One region of the Streptomyces sp. NPDC031100 genome, then DNA from elsewhere that is predicted to be linked to it. Evidence: riboswitches for the same ligand, from Rfam matches in the RefSeq annotation. Region 1 holds a riboswitch; the other holds the start of a gene.
What was found. Region 1 has a riboswitch for S-adenosylmethionine ahead of ACZ5DS_RS02085 (aminotransferase class V-fold PLP-dependent enzyme). Riboswitches for the same ligand answer to the same signal wherever they lie in the genome.
Positions count from the first base shown of each region.

Region 2: linked by a shared signal. The riboswitch ahead of thrC (threonine synthase) and the one ahead of ACZ5DS_RS02085 (aminotransferase class V-fold PLP-dependent enzyme) in region 1 are both predicted to bind S-adenosylmethionine.

Region 1 is NZ_JBVIGN010000001.1:448,614-455,603, reverse strand. It holds gene qcrC (cytochrome bc1 complex diheme cytochrome c subunit) at 1-441, shown strand, start outside; gene qcrA (cytochrome bc1 complex Rieske iron-sulfur subunit) at 438-1,496, shown strand; gene qcrB (cytochrome bc1 complex cytochrome b subunit) at 1,493-3,127, shown strand; gene trpD (anthranilate phosphoribosyltransferase) at 3,249-4,313, shown strand; SAM riboswitch class IV at 4,388-4,504, shown strand; gene ACZ5DS_RS02085 (aminotransferase class V-fold PLP-dependent enzyme) at 4,669-6,030, shown strand; gene ACZ5DS_RS02080 (Lrp/AsnC family transcriptional regulator) at 6,066-6,347, opposite strand; gene ACZ5DS_RS02075 (rhomboid family intramembrane serine protease) at 6,344-6,990, opposite strand, start outside.
Region 2 is NZ_JBVIGN010000008.1:172,226-179,215, reverse strand. It holds gene ACZ5DS_RS23425 (cold-shock protein) at 294-500, opposite strand; gene ACZ5DS_RS23420 (MoaD/ThiS family protein) at 944-1,219, opposite strand; gene thrC (threonine synthase) at 1,216-2,499, opposite strand; SAM riboswitch class I at 2,517-2,659, opposite strand; gene ACZ5DS_RS23410 (glucosyl-3-phosphoglycerate synthase) at 2,790-3,734, shown strand; gene ACZ5DS_RS23405 (alpha,alpha-trehalose-phosphate synthase (UDP-forming)) at 3,821-5,239, shown strand; gene otsB (trehalose-phosphatase) at 5,236-6,069, opposite strand; gene ACZ5DS_RS23395 (DUF3263 domain-containing protein) at 6,122-6,346, opposite strand; gene ACZ5DS_RS23390 (extracellular solute-binding protein) at 6,382-6,990, opposite strand, start outside.

The DNA.
Region 1 (6,990 bases):
TCGCTGGGCGCCGGTCCCGAGGTGCCGACGAAGGAGCAGTACGGCCCGGACGGGGCGGACATCGGCAAGGGTGGCGAGCTGTTCCGCACCAACTGCGCGCAGTGCCACAACTTCACCGGCAAGGGTGGTGCCCTCACCAAGGGCAAGTTCGCTCCGGACCTGTCCGGCGTGGACCCGAAGCACATCTACGAGGCCATGCAGACGGGCCCGCAGAACATGCCGTCCTTCCCCGACACCACGCTGTCGGAGAAGAACAAGAAGGACATCATCGCGTACCTGCACGCGATCAACAGCAGCGAGACGGAGCAGCCGGGCGGCATGGACCTGGGCGGCCTCGGGCCGGTCAGTGAGGGTCTGTTCGCGTGGGTCTTCGGCCTCGGCGCGCTGATCGTGGTAGCCGTCTGGGTCGCCGCTCGGACCGCAAAGGCCAAGAAGTCATGAGTAGCCAAGACATTCCAGAAGAGAACCTGCCTGCTGAGCAGGAGCACGCACACGTCGCCGTGAGCGTCGCGGACGAGGAGAACCCGTTCGCGGACCCGGGGCTGCCGCCCCACGAGCACCGGATCCAGGACATCGACGAGCGGGCCGCCAAGCGGTCCGAGCGCGTCGTCGCCCTGCTGTTCACGGTGTCGATGCTGGCCACCGTCGGCTTCATCGCCTCGTACGTGACGATCCCGCACGACAAGTCGATCTTCGTCTTCCCGATCGGGCACGTCAGCGCGCTGAACTTCGCGCTCGGTCTGACCCTCGGTACGGCGCTGTTCTGCATCGGCGCGGGCGCGGTCCACTGGGCCCGCACCCTGATGTCCGACGTCGAGGTCGCCGACGAACGTCACGCGATCGAGGCCTCGCCCGAGGTCCGGGCGAAGGTCCACGCGGACTTCAAGCAGGGCGCCAAGGAGTCGGCGATCGGCCGCCGCGGGCTGATCCGCACCACGATGTTCGGTGCGCTGGCCCTGGTGCCGCTCTCCGGCGTCATGCTGCTGCGCGACCTCGGTCCGCTGCCCGGCACCTCGCTGCGCCACACCCTGTGGGCCAAGGGCAAGCTCCTCGTGAACATGAACACGAACCAGCCGCTGCGTCCCGAGGACGTCGCCGTCGGTTCGCTGACCTTCGCCAAGCCCGAGGGCCTGGAGGAGCACGAGGAGAACTTCCAGAACGAGATCGCCAAGGCGGCCCTGATGATCATCCGGCTCCAGCCGGACAACATCAAGGACAAGCGCGAGCTCGACTGGTCGCACGAGGGCATCGTCGCCTTCTCGAAGATCTGCACCCACGTCGGCTGCCCGATCTCCCTGTACGAGCAGCAGACGCACCACGTGCTGTGCCCGTGCCACCAGTCCACCTTCGACCTCTCCGACGGTGCCCGAGTGATCTTCGGCCCCGCCGGTCACGCCCTGCCGCAGCTCCGCATCGGCGTGAACGACGAGGGTTACCTCCAGGCGCTCGGCGACTTCGAGGAGCCCGTCGGTCCTGCATTCTGGGAGCGCGGATGAGTACTGCATCGAACGAGGCCCGCTCTCGCGGGAAGGCACCGGCCGGCGAGCGGATCGCCGACTGGGCCGACGGCCGGCTCGGGATCTACTCCCTGGCCAAGGCCAACATGCGCAAGATCTTCCCCGACCACTGGTCGTTCATGTTGGGCGAGGTCGCGCTCTACAGCTTCCTCATCATCATCCTCACGGGTGTGTACCTGACGCTGTTCTTCCACCCGTCGATGAACGAGGTGGAGTACCACGGCTCGTACGTCCCGCTCCAGGGACAGCTGATGAGCGAGGCGTTCAGCTCGACCCTGCACATCTCCTTCGACGTGCGCGGTGGTCTGCTCATCCGGCAGATCCACCACTGGGCGGCGCTGATCTTCCTCGCGGCCATGTTCGTGCACATGATGCGCGTGTTCTTCACCGGCGCGTTCCGCAAGCCGCGTGAGATCAACTGGCTGTTCGGCTTCCTGCTGTTCGTCCTCGGCATGTTCACCGGCTTCACCGGTTACTCGCTCCCGGACGACCTGCTCTCCGGCACCGGTGTCCGCTTCACCGAGGGTGCGATCCTGTCCATGCCGATCGTCGGCACGTACATCTCGTACTTCCTCTTCGGCGGCGAGTTCCCGGGCCACGACTTCGTCGCCCGGTTCTACTCGATCCACATCCTGCTGCTGCCGGGCATCATGCTCGGCCTGGTGGTCGGTCACCTGATCCTGGTCTTCTACCACAAGCACACGCAGTTCGCGGGTCCCGGCAAGACCAACAAGAACGTCGTCGGCATGCCACTGCTGCCGGTGTACATGGCCAAGGCGGGCGGCTTCTTCTTCCTGGTCTTCGGTGTGATCGCGGCGATCGCCGCGGTGGCCCAGATCAACCCGATCTGGGCCATGGGCCCCTACCGGCCCGACCAGGTCTCCACCGGCGCCCAGCCCGACTGGTACATGGGCTTCGCCGAGGGTCTGGTCCGCTACATGCCGGGCTGGGAGATCAACTTCTGGGGTCACACGCTCGTCCTGGGCGTGTTCATCCCGCTGGTGCTCTTCGGCCTCGTGCTGGCGGCGATCGCGGTCTACCCGTTCATCGAGTCCTGGGTCACCGGCGACAAGAGCGAGCACCACATCCTGGACCGCCCGCGCAACGCCCCGACCCGTACGGCCTTCGGTGTCGCCTGGGTGACCGTGTACATGGTCGGCCTGGTCGGTGGTGGCAACGACCTCATCGCCACCCACTTCCACCTGTCGATCAACGACGTGACCTGGTTCGTCCGGATCTCCTTCTTCGCCGGACCGGTCCTCGCGTTCATCATCACCAAGCGGATCTGCCTCGGCCTGCAGCGCCGCGACCGCGACAAGGTGCTGCACGGTCGCGAGACCGGCATCATCAAGCGCCTGCCGCACGGTGAGTTCATCGAGGTCCACGAGCCGCTCAGCCAGGAGCAGCTGCACACCCTCACGGCTCACCACCAGTACGAGCCGGCCGAGATCGGCCCGACGGTCGACGAGAACGGGGTCGAGCGCAAGGTGAAGGCGTCCGAGAAGCTGCGCGTCAAGCTCAGCACCGCCTACTACGGCGAGGACAACCAGATCCCGAAGCCCACGGTCGACGAGTACAAGGAGATCACGAGCGGCCACGGCCACCACTGATCCCCGCGTCGCCACGCCACGGTAGAAGGGCCCCGTCCGGCTTACGGACGGGGCCCTTCGCCGTGTCCTGGCCTGGATAGGGTGGGACCACACGGTTCTACTACGACACCCAGGAGCGGCTATGAACGCTGTGACCCCCGCTGGAGGCGACACCGCGGCGGGCCGTTCCTGGCCCGCCCTGCTGAACGGACTGCTGGACGGCCGGGACCTGTCCGCCGACGACACGGCCTGGGCGATGGACCTGATCATGCGCGGGGAGGCGACCGACGCGCAGATCGCCGGATTCATGGTGGCGCTGCGGGCCAAGGGCGAGACGGTGGAGGAGATCACCGGCCTCGTGCGGACCATGTACGAGCACGCCAACGTGATCGAGGTGCCGGGCCCGGCCGTCGACATCGTCGGCACCGGCGGCGACGGCGCCAAGACGGTGAACATCTCCACGATGTCGTCGATCGTGGTCGCCGGTACGGGAGCGAAGGTCGTCAAGCACGGCAACCGCGCCGCGTCCTCCGCCTCCGGGTCCTCCGACGTCCTGGAGAAGCTCGGCATCAATCTGAACCTGACCCCGCAGCGGGTCGCCGAGGTCGCCGACGAGGCCGGCATCACCATCTGCTTCGCGGTGAGGTTCCACCCGTCGCTGCGGCATGTCGCCGCGGCGCGCGGCCAGCTGGGGATCCGTACGACCTTCAATGTCCTCGGTCCGCTGACCAACCCGGCCAAGGTGCGGGCCCAGGCCGTCGGGGTCGCCGACCCGCGCATGGCGCCGATCGTGGCCGGGGTCCTCGCCGAGCGCGGCAACTCCGCCCTGGTCTTCCGCGGCGACGACGGCCTGGACGAGCTGACGACCACCTCCACCTCCCGGGTGTGGGTGGTCCGGGACGGCAAGGTCACCGAGCAGTGCTTCGACCCGCGGGACGTCGGCATCGACCTCGTACCCGTGGACGCGCTGCGCGGCGCCGACGCGTCGTACAACGCGGAGGTGGCGCGGCGCGTGCTGGACGGCGAGAAGGGCCCCGTCCGGGACGCGGTGCTGCTGAACTCGGCGGCCGCCCTGGTGGCCCTCGAGCCGACCGAGGCCCCGCTGGCCGAGCAGCTCCGGGCCGGCATGGCCAAGGCGGCCGAGTCGATCGACTCGGGCGCGGCGAAGCGGACGCTGGAGCGCTGGGTGGCGGCCAGCAACAAGTAGCAGATCTGAGGTGCGGTCCCGCAATCCGGACAGGAGTTGCGGGACCGCGATCACTTCACGTACGTTCCTGTCCAGGTCATGAGTGACAGTCATGAGGCCCCGGCCGACTGTCCGGCAACCCTCCGTCCGTGGCGGGGTGCCCCGGGTGAAGACCAGGTCGTAGGCAGCGAGGTCTACGGCAAGCGCGGACCCCTCGAACACCACCAGGGGTCCTGGTCGTCGAGGGAGCCTTCTGTGAGCAAGCGAATGCGATAGGGCGTAGAGCCCCGCCTCCGCATACCCCTTTCACCTTTCTCCGTGCTTGAGCCGTATCTGCTCGCACGGTGATTCCTCTTGCTTCTCACAGGAGTTCGCCATGTCTGTCTCCACCGCTGCCTCCGCCCAGACCCTCTGTGCCCCGCTGCCCGTTCTGGGCCGGGATGTCACCGTCCCGCTCGTCACCGGCGGTGAAGTCACCTACGCCGCGCTCGACTACGCGGCCAGCGCCCCCGCCCTCCAGCGTGTCTGGGACGACGTGGCGGCCTACGCGCCGTACTACGGCAGCGTCCACCGCGGCGCCGGCTACCTCTCCCAGCTCTCCACCGACCTGTTCGAGAACGCCCGCCGCACGGTCGCCGAGTTCCTCGACTGCCGCGAGGCCGACCAGGTGATCTTCACCCGCTCGACCACGGACTCCCTGAACCTGCTCGCCCGCGCCCTCCCCGCCGACTGTCAGGTCTTCGTCTTCGAGACCGAGCACCACGCCTCCCTGCTGCCCTGGCAGGACGCCCGCGTCACCTACCTCAACGCCCCGCGCACCCCGCAGCAGGCCGTCGAGACCCTGGAGCGGGCCCTCGCCGACCGCGCCCCCCATGGTCCGGCCCTGGTCTGCGTCACCGGCGCCTCCAACGTCACCGGCGAGCTGTGGCCGGTGCGCGAGCTGGCCGCCGCGGCCCATGCGCACGGCGCCCGGATCGTCCTGGACGCCGCCCAGCTGGCCCCGCACCACCCGGTGTCGGTGAAGGACCTGGACGTCGACTGGGTCGCCTTCTCCGGCCACAAGCTGTACGCCCCCTTCGGCTCCGGCGTTCTGGCCGGCCGCGCCGACTGGCTGGTGGCGGCCGAGCCGTACCTCGCGGGCGGCGGCGCCAGCCGCAGGGTCACCCGGCGCGAGGACGGGGGAGTGGCCGTGGAGTGGCACGAGAGCGCCGCCCGCCACGAGGCCGGCTCCCCGAACGTCATCGGCGCCTACTCCATCGCCTCCGCCTGCAAGGCGCTGACGGAGGCCGGCTTCGACACCCTCGTGGCTCGCGAGCAGCACCTGATCTCCCAGGTCCGTGAGGGCCTCGCCGAGGTCCCCGAGGTCAGGATCCTCTCCCTCTTCGGCGACGACGCCCCGCGCGTCGGCGTCATCTCCTTCGTCGTCGACGGCTGGAACAGCTCCCACTTCGCCGCCGCCCTCTCCGCCGAGTACGGCATCGGCGTGCGCGACGGCCTCTTCTGCGCCCACCCCCTGGTCCGCACCCTCCTCGGCTCCGACCCCCAGACCCAGGGCGAATGCGGCGCCCCCGAGGCGGCCCCCGGCGAGAAGTCCCTGAACGCGATCCGCGTGAGCTTCGGCGCGGGCACACCCGACGAGCACGTGGAGCGCTTCGTCACGGCGGTGAAGGAACTGGTGACCGAGGGCGCGAAGTGGACGTACCGCACGGAGGAGGGCCGCTGCGTCCCCGCGGTGTGAGCTGCTGAATGCCTCGTGAGGCGGTCTTCAGTCGATCAGTTGTCCAACCCGATCGAGAAGGCCGCCTCGAGGTCGTGCTGCGAGTACGTCCGGAAGGCAACATGCGTGTCCGTGGCCTCGACGCCCGGAATCCTGCTGATCCGCCCCGGAATCACATCGGCCAGGTCATCGTGCCGCCGCACCCGAACCATAGCGATCAGGTCATACGTACCGGTGACGGAGAAAACCTCACTCACCGAATCCAGCGAAGCGATCTGCTCCGCGATCTCGGGGATCCGGTCCACGCTGGTCTTGATCAGGACGATCGCGGTGATCACGACTGGTTCTCTCCCTCGGGTGCCGGAGCCGGTGCGGACTTCACTCTAGTCGCCCGCCCGTCTCCCACCACCGCCCTTCCGAGGCCGCCCTTCGGGCCCTTCCTTTTTCCGTAACGCACCCATGCGTAGCCGAACCCGAGGCCGAAGCCGACCAGGTGGGCGAGGTAGGCCACCCCGGGGCCGTCGCCCGAACGGCCCGCCGCGAGCCACTGGAGGGCCGCCCAGAAGGGCAGCACGACCCAGGCCGGGAAGCGCATCGGCAGAAAGAACAGGAACGGGAGGAGACTGGTCACACGGGCGCGGGGAAACAGGAAGAGAAATGCCCCGAGCACCGCCGAGATCGCCCCGGAGGCGCCCACCAGCGACTGCTCGGAGGTGGCGTTGGCGGCCGCGTAGCCCAGCAGGGCCAGATAGCCGCAGCCGACGTAGAACAGGGTGAACTCCACCCTGCCCATCCGTTCCTCGGTCATCAGCCCGAAGACGAAGAGGAAGAGCATGTTGCCGAGCAGATGCACCCAGCTGCCGTGCACGAACAGGGCGGTGGCCGGGGTCAGGGCCTCCCGGGCGGGCTCGTCGAACAGGTCCGCCGGGACCACTCCCCAGTGCCGGAAGTACGCGCGCTGCGCGGCCGGCAGCGCGTCCA
Region 2 (6,990 bases), on a different contig from region 1:
CTTCGGACCGCGCCCGCGCCCGCGACGGACGGCTCGCCGACCTGTGGTTCCTTGCCCCACCTGGCCTGCGGGCCTCACCGACCCGGTCCTTCTTTGTCACTCTCACCTTCAGAGTGCTAACGCCAATGATTAGCACTCGGCACCCCCGAGTGCAAGCGCCTCGGGGGTGACGGAGGGGGTACTCAGCCGCGCGCGAACACGGGGGCGGCGGGCATGACGAAGGGCCCGCACCCCAGGAGGTACGGGCCCTTCGAAGATGAGCAGTAGAACGTCGCTGTCAGTCGACGCGTGCTTCAGCTGGTCGCCAGCCGGACCATGTCCGCCTGCGGGCCCTTCTGGCCCTGCGAGATCTCGAAGTCGACCCGCTGTCCCTCTTCCAGGGTGCGGTAACCGTCCATCTGGATCGCGCTGTAGTGGACGAAAACATCCGCACCACCGTCGACCGCGATGAAGCCGTACCCCTTCTCCGCGTTGAACCACTTGACGGTGCCCTGAGCCATGCCTAACTCCCCTATTACTGGCCCTTGCACAGATCCACACTTCGCGGACCCGGGTCAGACCTCACCCCCCATTGGTCGGGGGCGTGCGCCGGAACGCGTCGACCGCGGCTGAATGTATCTGTCCAACTGCCGTCTGCAACAGGTCAATCGGACGAGAATTCTGGACGAGCCCGGTCCGGAATCTGCCGAGAATTCGTCCGAATTCAGGGCAAGTCGGGCTCCACAAATGGCGCGAATGCCGCATATCGCCCGCACACTTTGGCTACTTCTCATCGGGGCGGACGGCATGTTTCCGAGGCTTGCGACCCGCAAGCCCGGAGCGCGTTCCCCAACTGTACCGCGCTCAATCACACAGAATTGCCCCCTCCGCTTCTCTCACGGAGGGGGCAATGGGATGAACATTCAGTGACCGGGGTTACCGAAGGTAATGATCGGTCATTCTGTCAGCCGCCGGCGACGGCCGGAATGATGGAGACACCGGCGCCGTCCGGGGTCGCGGTCTCCAGGCCCTGCTCGAAACGCACGTCGTCGTCATTGACGTACACATTGACGAACCGACGCAGCTTGCCCTGGTCGTCCAGCACGCGGGCGGCGATCCCGGTGTGGTTCTTCTCCAGGTCCGCGATGACCTCGGAGAGGGTCGCGCCCTCGGCGGCGACCTCGGCCTGGCCGCCGGTGTAGGTGCGCAGGATGGTGGGGATGCGAACGGTCACGCTCATGCGAGGCCAGCCTCTCGGAAGGAGTCCAGGGTCGGGCGGATGGTGGCGGTGAGGCCGGTGCCGGCCACCGCGTCGAGGGTCTTGAGGCCGTCACCCGTGTTGAGGACGACCGTGGTCAGGGACGGGTCCAGGACGCCGTTCTCGATCAGCTTCTTCGTCACGCCGACGGTCACACCGCCGGCGGTCTCCGCGAAGATGCCCTCGGTCCGGGCCAGCAGCTTGATGGCGTCGACGACCTGCTCGTCCGTCACGTCCTCCACCGCACCGCCGGTACGGCGCGCGATGTCGAGGACGTACGGGCCGTCGGCCGGGTTGCCGATGGCGAGGGACTTGGCGATGGTGTTCGGCTTCTGGGGGCGGACCACGTCGTGGCCGGCCTTGAAGGCCGTGGACACCGGCGAGCAGCCCTCGGCCTGCGCACCGAAGATCTTGTACGGCCTGTCCTCGACCAGACCGAGCTTGATCAGCTCCTGCAGGCCCTTGTCGATCTTCGTCAGCTGGGAGCCGGAGGCGATCGGGACCACGATCTGGTCCGGGAGCCGCCAGCCGAGCTGCTCGCAGATCTCGTACGCCAGGGTCTTGGAGCCCTCCGCGTAGTACGGCCGCAGGTTGACGTTGACGAAGCCCCAGCCCTCGCCGGCCGGGTCGCCGATCAGCTCGGAGCAGAAGCGGTTCACGTCGTCGTAGTTGCCCTCGATGCCGACGAGTTCACCGCCGTAGACCGCGGCCATGACGACCTTGCCCTGCTCCAGGTCGTGCGGGATGAACACGCAGGAGCGGAAGCCGGCCCGGGCGGCGGCGGCGCCGACGGCGCCGGCCAGGTTGCCGGTCGAGGAGCAGGAGAGCGTGGTGAAGCCGAAGGCGCGCGCGGCCTCCAGGGCCTGGGCGACCACCCGGTCCTTGAAGGAGTGCGTCGGGTTGCCGGAGTCGTCCTTCACGTACAGCCCGCCGGTGACACCCAGCTCGCGCGCCAGGTTGTCGGCCTTGACGAGCTTGGTCCAGCCGGGGTTGATGTTGGGCTTGTCGGCCACGTCGGCGGGGACGGGCAGCAGCGGCGCGTAACGCCAGATGTTCGCGGGGCCGCCCTCGATGCGCTTACGCAGCTCTTCGGTGTCGTACGCGGAGAAGTCGTAGGCGATCTCCAGCGGGCCGAAACACTCCTCGCAGGCGAACAGCGGCCCGAGGGGCACCCGGTGACCGCACTCGCGACAGCTCAGCGCCGCGGCGGGGCCGAGGTCTACGGTGGGATTGCTGGTGCTTGCAACTGTCTGCACAGCCATGGAGGCGAGGCCCTTTCTCCTCATCTTCCTCACGACGCATCTCGCCGTGAGACGGATTTGGCACCTTCCCTAGCCGGGAGCCTCGCTGGAGAACGAGAAACCGACTGGAGGGTTGCCGGGGCTTCATCGGGCCGTGTCCCTCTGCCCCTCTGGATGAGCGGTATGTAGTTGTCAACGCGTGGTTGACCCTCGACATGCGATGGTCATCGGCGTTGTTCAAGACTGTAACCGAAGGCCAGGACAGTTGAGATAGTCGTCCGAACCGCGAGACACGTGAGGAGCCGCTGACTGTGCTGGAAGAAGTCGAGCGCTGGCTGGCCACCCGCTCCTGGTCCGTGACCGATCGCCCGCTCCACCAGATCCTGGCGGCCAAGCAGCGCACGGGCCAGTCGGTCTCCGTCGTGCTGCCCGCGCTCAACGAGGAGGAGACGGTCGGCGACATCGTCGCAGTCATCCGTCACGACCTCATGGAGCAGGTCCCGCTGGTCGACGAGATCGTCGTCGTCGACTCCGGGTCCACCGACCGCACCTCCGCGGTGGCCGCCGCCGCGGGCGCGCGGGTCGTCCACCGCGACGACATCCTCCCCCGCATCCCGGCCGCCCCCGGCAAGGGCGAGGTGCTGTGGCGCTCGCTGCTGGTGACCCACGGCGACATCGTCTGTTTCATCGACGCCGACCTGAAGGAGTTCTCCTCCGACTTCGTCTCCGGCATCGTCGGCCCGCTGCTCACCGAACCGGACGTCGACCTGGTCAAGGCGATGTACGACCGTCCGCTCGCCGGCGCGGCGGGGCAGGGCGGCCGGGTCACGGAACTCATGGCCCGCCCGCTGCTCAACATGCACTGGCCGCAACTGGCCGGATTCGTGCAGCCGCTGGGCGGCGAGTACGCGGCCCGCCGCTCGCTGCTGGAGCAGCTGCCGTTCCCGGTGGGCTACGGCGTGGAACTGGGCATGCTGGTCGACGCTCTGCACCTCGTCGGCCTGGACGCCCTCGCCCAGGTCGACGTCGGCGTCCGCAAGCACCGGCACCAGGACGGCCAGGCCCTCGGCCGCATGGCCGCGGCGATCTACCGCACGGCCCAGCTCCGGCTGGCCCGCGGCCATCTCGTCCGCCCCTGCCTCACCCAGTTCGAGCGGGGTGAGGACGGGTTCGAGCCGCGCACCTATTCGGTGGACACCGAGGAGCGGCCGCCGATGGCGGAGATCGCGGAGTACGCGGCGCGCCGGGTGGCGTGAGGCGCGCGCGAGAACGGCTGTATACAGCCCCCTTCCGGGGCAGACCGTACGTTTGAGCGTTTCGGGGCCGGGCTAGGTTGAGGACCATGGCTTCCACCCACGGTGCTGACGTTCTGGTCGCGTCCAATCGCGGCCCGGTTGCGTACGAGGCCCTCGAGGACGGCTCGCTGCTCGCCAAACGGGGCGGCGGCGGGCTGGTCTCGGGGCTGTCGGCCATCGGTCCGGACACCAACGCGGTGTGGGTGTGCGCCGCGCTGGGCGGCGGCGACCGGGAGGCGGTACGGCGCGCGGGCGGCGGGCTGCTGCCGGCCGAGGAGACCGGCGGGCAGCGGGTGCGGATGCTCGACATCGACGCGACCGTGTTCTCCGACGCGTACAACGGCATCGCCAACTCGGTGCTCTGGTTCGTCCACCACATGCTGTACCAGACCCCGCTGGAGCCGATCTTCGACGCGGAGTTCCGGCGGCAGTGGGCGTCGTACGAGGCGTACAACCGCGCCTTCGCCGAGGCGCTGGCCGAGGAGGCGGCGGACGGCGCGGCGGTGCTCATCCAGGACTACCACCTGGCCCTCGCCCCCCGGATGCTCCGGCAGCTCCGTCCCGACCTGCGCATCGGCCACTTCTCGCACACCCCGTGGGCCCCGCCGGACTACTTCCGCCTGCTGCCCGACGACATCGCGGCCGAGCTGCTGAGCGGCATCCTGGGCGCGGACCGGGCCGCGTTCCTGACCCGGCGGTGGGCGGACGCCTTCACCGACTGCTGTCACGCGGTGCTGGGTCCCGGCATCCCGTCCGGGACCCGGATCGGGGTGCACGGGCTGGGGGCGGACGCGGACTTCCTGCGCGAGCGGGCGCACCGGCCGGACGTGGCCGAACGGATGGCCGCGCTGCGGGACGAGATCGGCGAGGGGCGCCGGACGATCGTCCGGGTGGACCGCACCGAGCTGTCCAAGAACATCGTGCGCGGCCTGCTGGCGTACCGGCAGCTGCTGGAGGACCACCCCGAGTGGCGCGAACGGGTCGTCCATCTCGCCTTCGCCTACCCGTCCCGGCAGGACCTCGCCGTCTACCGCGAGTACACGGCGGAGGTGCAGCGGGAGGCGGAGACGATCAACTCCGTGTACGGGACCGCGGATTGGACCCCCGTCATCCTCCACGTCAAGGACGACTTCGCCCGCTCCCTGGCCGCGTACCGGCTCGCGGACGTGGCGCTGGTCAATCCGATCCGGGACGGCATGAACCTGGTCGCCAAGGAGGTGCCGGTCGTCTCCGACGAGGGGTGCGCGCTGGTGCTGTCGCGGGAGGCCGGGGCGTACGAGGAGCTGGGCGAGGATGCGATCGGGGTGAACCCGTACGACATCGGGGGGACGGCGAGGGCGCTGCACACTGCGCTGAGCCTGCCGGCGGACGAGCGGGCGGAGCGGTCGAAGAGGTTGGCTGCCGCCGCTACCGGGTTGCCGCCTGCGCAGTGGTTCCTGGATCAGCTGCACGCACTCGACGACTAACCCAGGTGTGCCGCCAAGGAGCGGAGGAGGGCTACGACTCCCTCCGGGCCCTCCACCACCACGTCCGACCGTTCCGCCAGTTCGGTGACCTCGGTGCTGCCGCTGCAGACCAGGAGGCCGGGGGTGCCGTCGGAGCGGAGTTCGTCCACGACTGCGTAGGCGGGGAGGTCGCCGAGGTCGTCGCCGGCGTAGAGGACGGTCTCGGCGCCGGTGGCGCGGACGTGGTCGCGGAAGGCGACGCCCTTGTCCATGCCCGGCGGCCGGAGTTCGAGGACCAGCCGGCCGGGTTCGACGATCAGTCCGTGCCGGGCGGCCAGGCCGGCGAGAGGCTCGCGCAGGGCCTCGAAGGCGGCCTGGGGGTCGTCGGCGCGGCGGGTGTGGACGGCGACGGCGCGGCCCTTCTCCTCGATCCAGGTGCCGTGCAAGGCGCCGACGCGGTCCAGGAGGCCGGGCAGCTCGGCGCGGACCGCGGCCACGCCGGGGTGCGGCGGGGGTGCGGTGACCGTGCCGGTCACGGCGTCCCAGCGCTCGGCGCCGTAGTGGCCGAGTACGACCAGGTGCTCCAGGCCGGACACGCCCGCGAAGCCGCCGTAGCGCACCGCGACCTCGGCGGGCCTGCCGGTGATGACGGCGACGGAGGCCACCTTGGGGGCGAGCGCGGCGAGTGCGGGTACGGCGTCGGGGTGGGCGCGGGCCTGCTCGGGGTCGGCGACGATCGGGGCGAGCGTGCCGTCGAAGTCGAGGCCGATCACCGCGGTGTGCGGCTTCGCGAGCAGCGCCTGGAGTCCGTCCCGCCCTGCCTGGGTCGCCGGGGTCGGCAGAAGGTCCATACACCGACAGTATCCAGCGTGGGTCGCTGTCACTCCTGGGCCCGGGAACGTCTCAGCGCTCGGCCCGGCGCGCCTCCCGCACCCGCCTCAGCCGGTTCACCGTCACCGGATCCAGCGCCAGCGCCCTCTGGTCGTCCAGCAGGGCGTTGAGGAGCTGGTAGTAGCGCACCGGGGCCAGGCCCAGTTCCTCGCGTATCGCCCGCTCCTTCGCGCCGGGGCCGGGAAAACCCCGGCGCTCCAGCGCGAGGATGGCTTTCTCACGGCTGCCCAGTTCCATGCAGGCAACCGTATCGCCGGGCACCGACAACCGGCTCAGTGCACGTCGCTGCTGTCCGCCGCCGTCGCCGTCGCCTGGAGGCGGGTCAGGACGCCGGCGGGGCTGCCGCCGGGGGTGACCGCCTGGCCTATGTCCTTCTTCACGGCCGCGCTGACCGCCGCCCATGAGGTCTTGCCGACGGGATACAGCTCGGAGATCGGCAGCTGGTCGAGGAAGGGGTGCAGGTCCTTGTCCGAGGCCGCGTCCGACTCGGTCATGGTGTTGGACGCGGAGCTGGTGACCGGCAGCAGCCCGTACTCACGGGAGAAGGCGAGGACGTTCTTCTCGTTGTAGGCGAAGTCGAGGAAGTCGCCGATCTGCCGGGCGTGCCCGCTCTGCTTGAAGCCCATCATCCAGTCGGCGACGCCCATCGCGGCCTTGGCCTTGCCGGAGCGGCCCGGCATCGGGACCGTGCCGAACTTCACGCCCTTCTCGGCGGCCTGCTGGATCAGCGTGGGATGCCCGTTGAGCATGCCGACCTGGCCGTCGGCGAAGGCGGCGAAGGCGTCCGCGCGGTTGAGCTTGCCGGGCTCCACGGGTCCGGTCAGCCCCTTGCCGACCAGCTCGTCCTTGAGCCAGGTGAAGGTCTGGACGTTCTGCGCCGA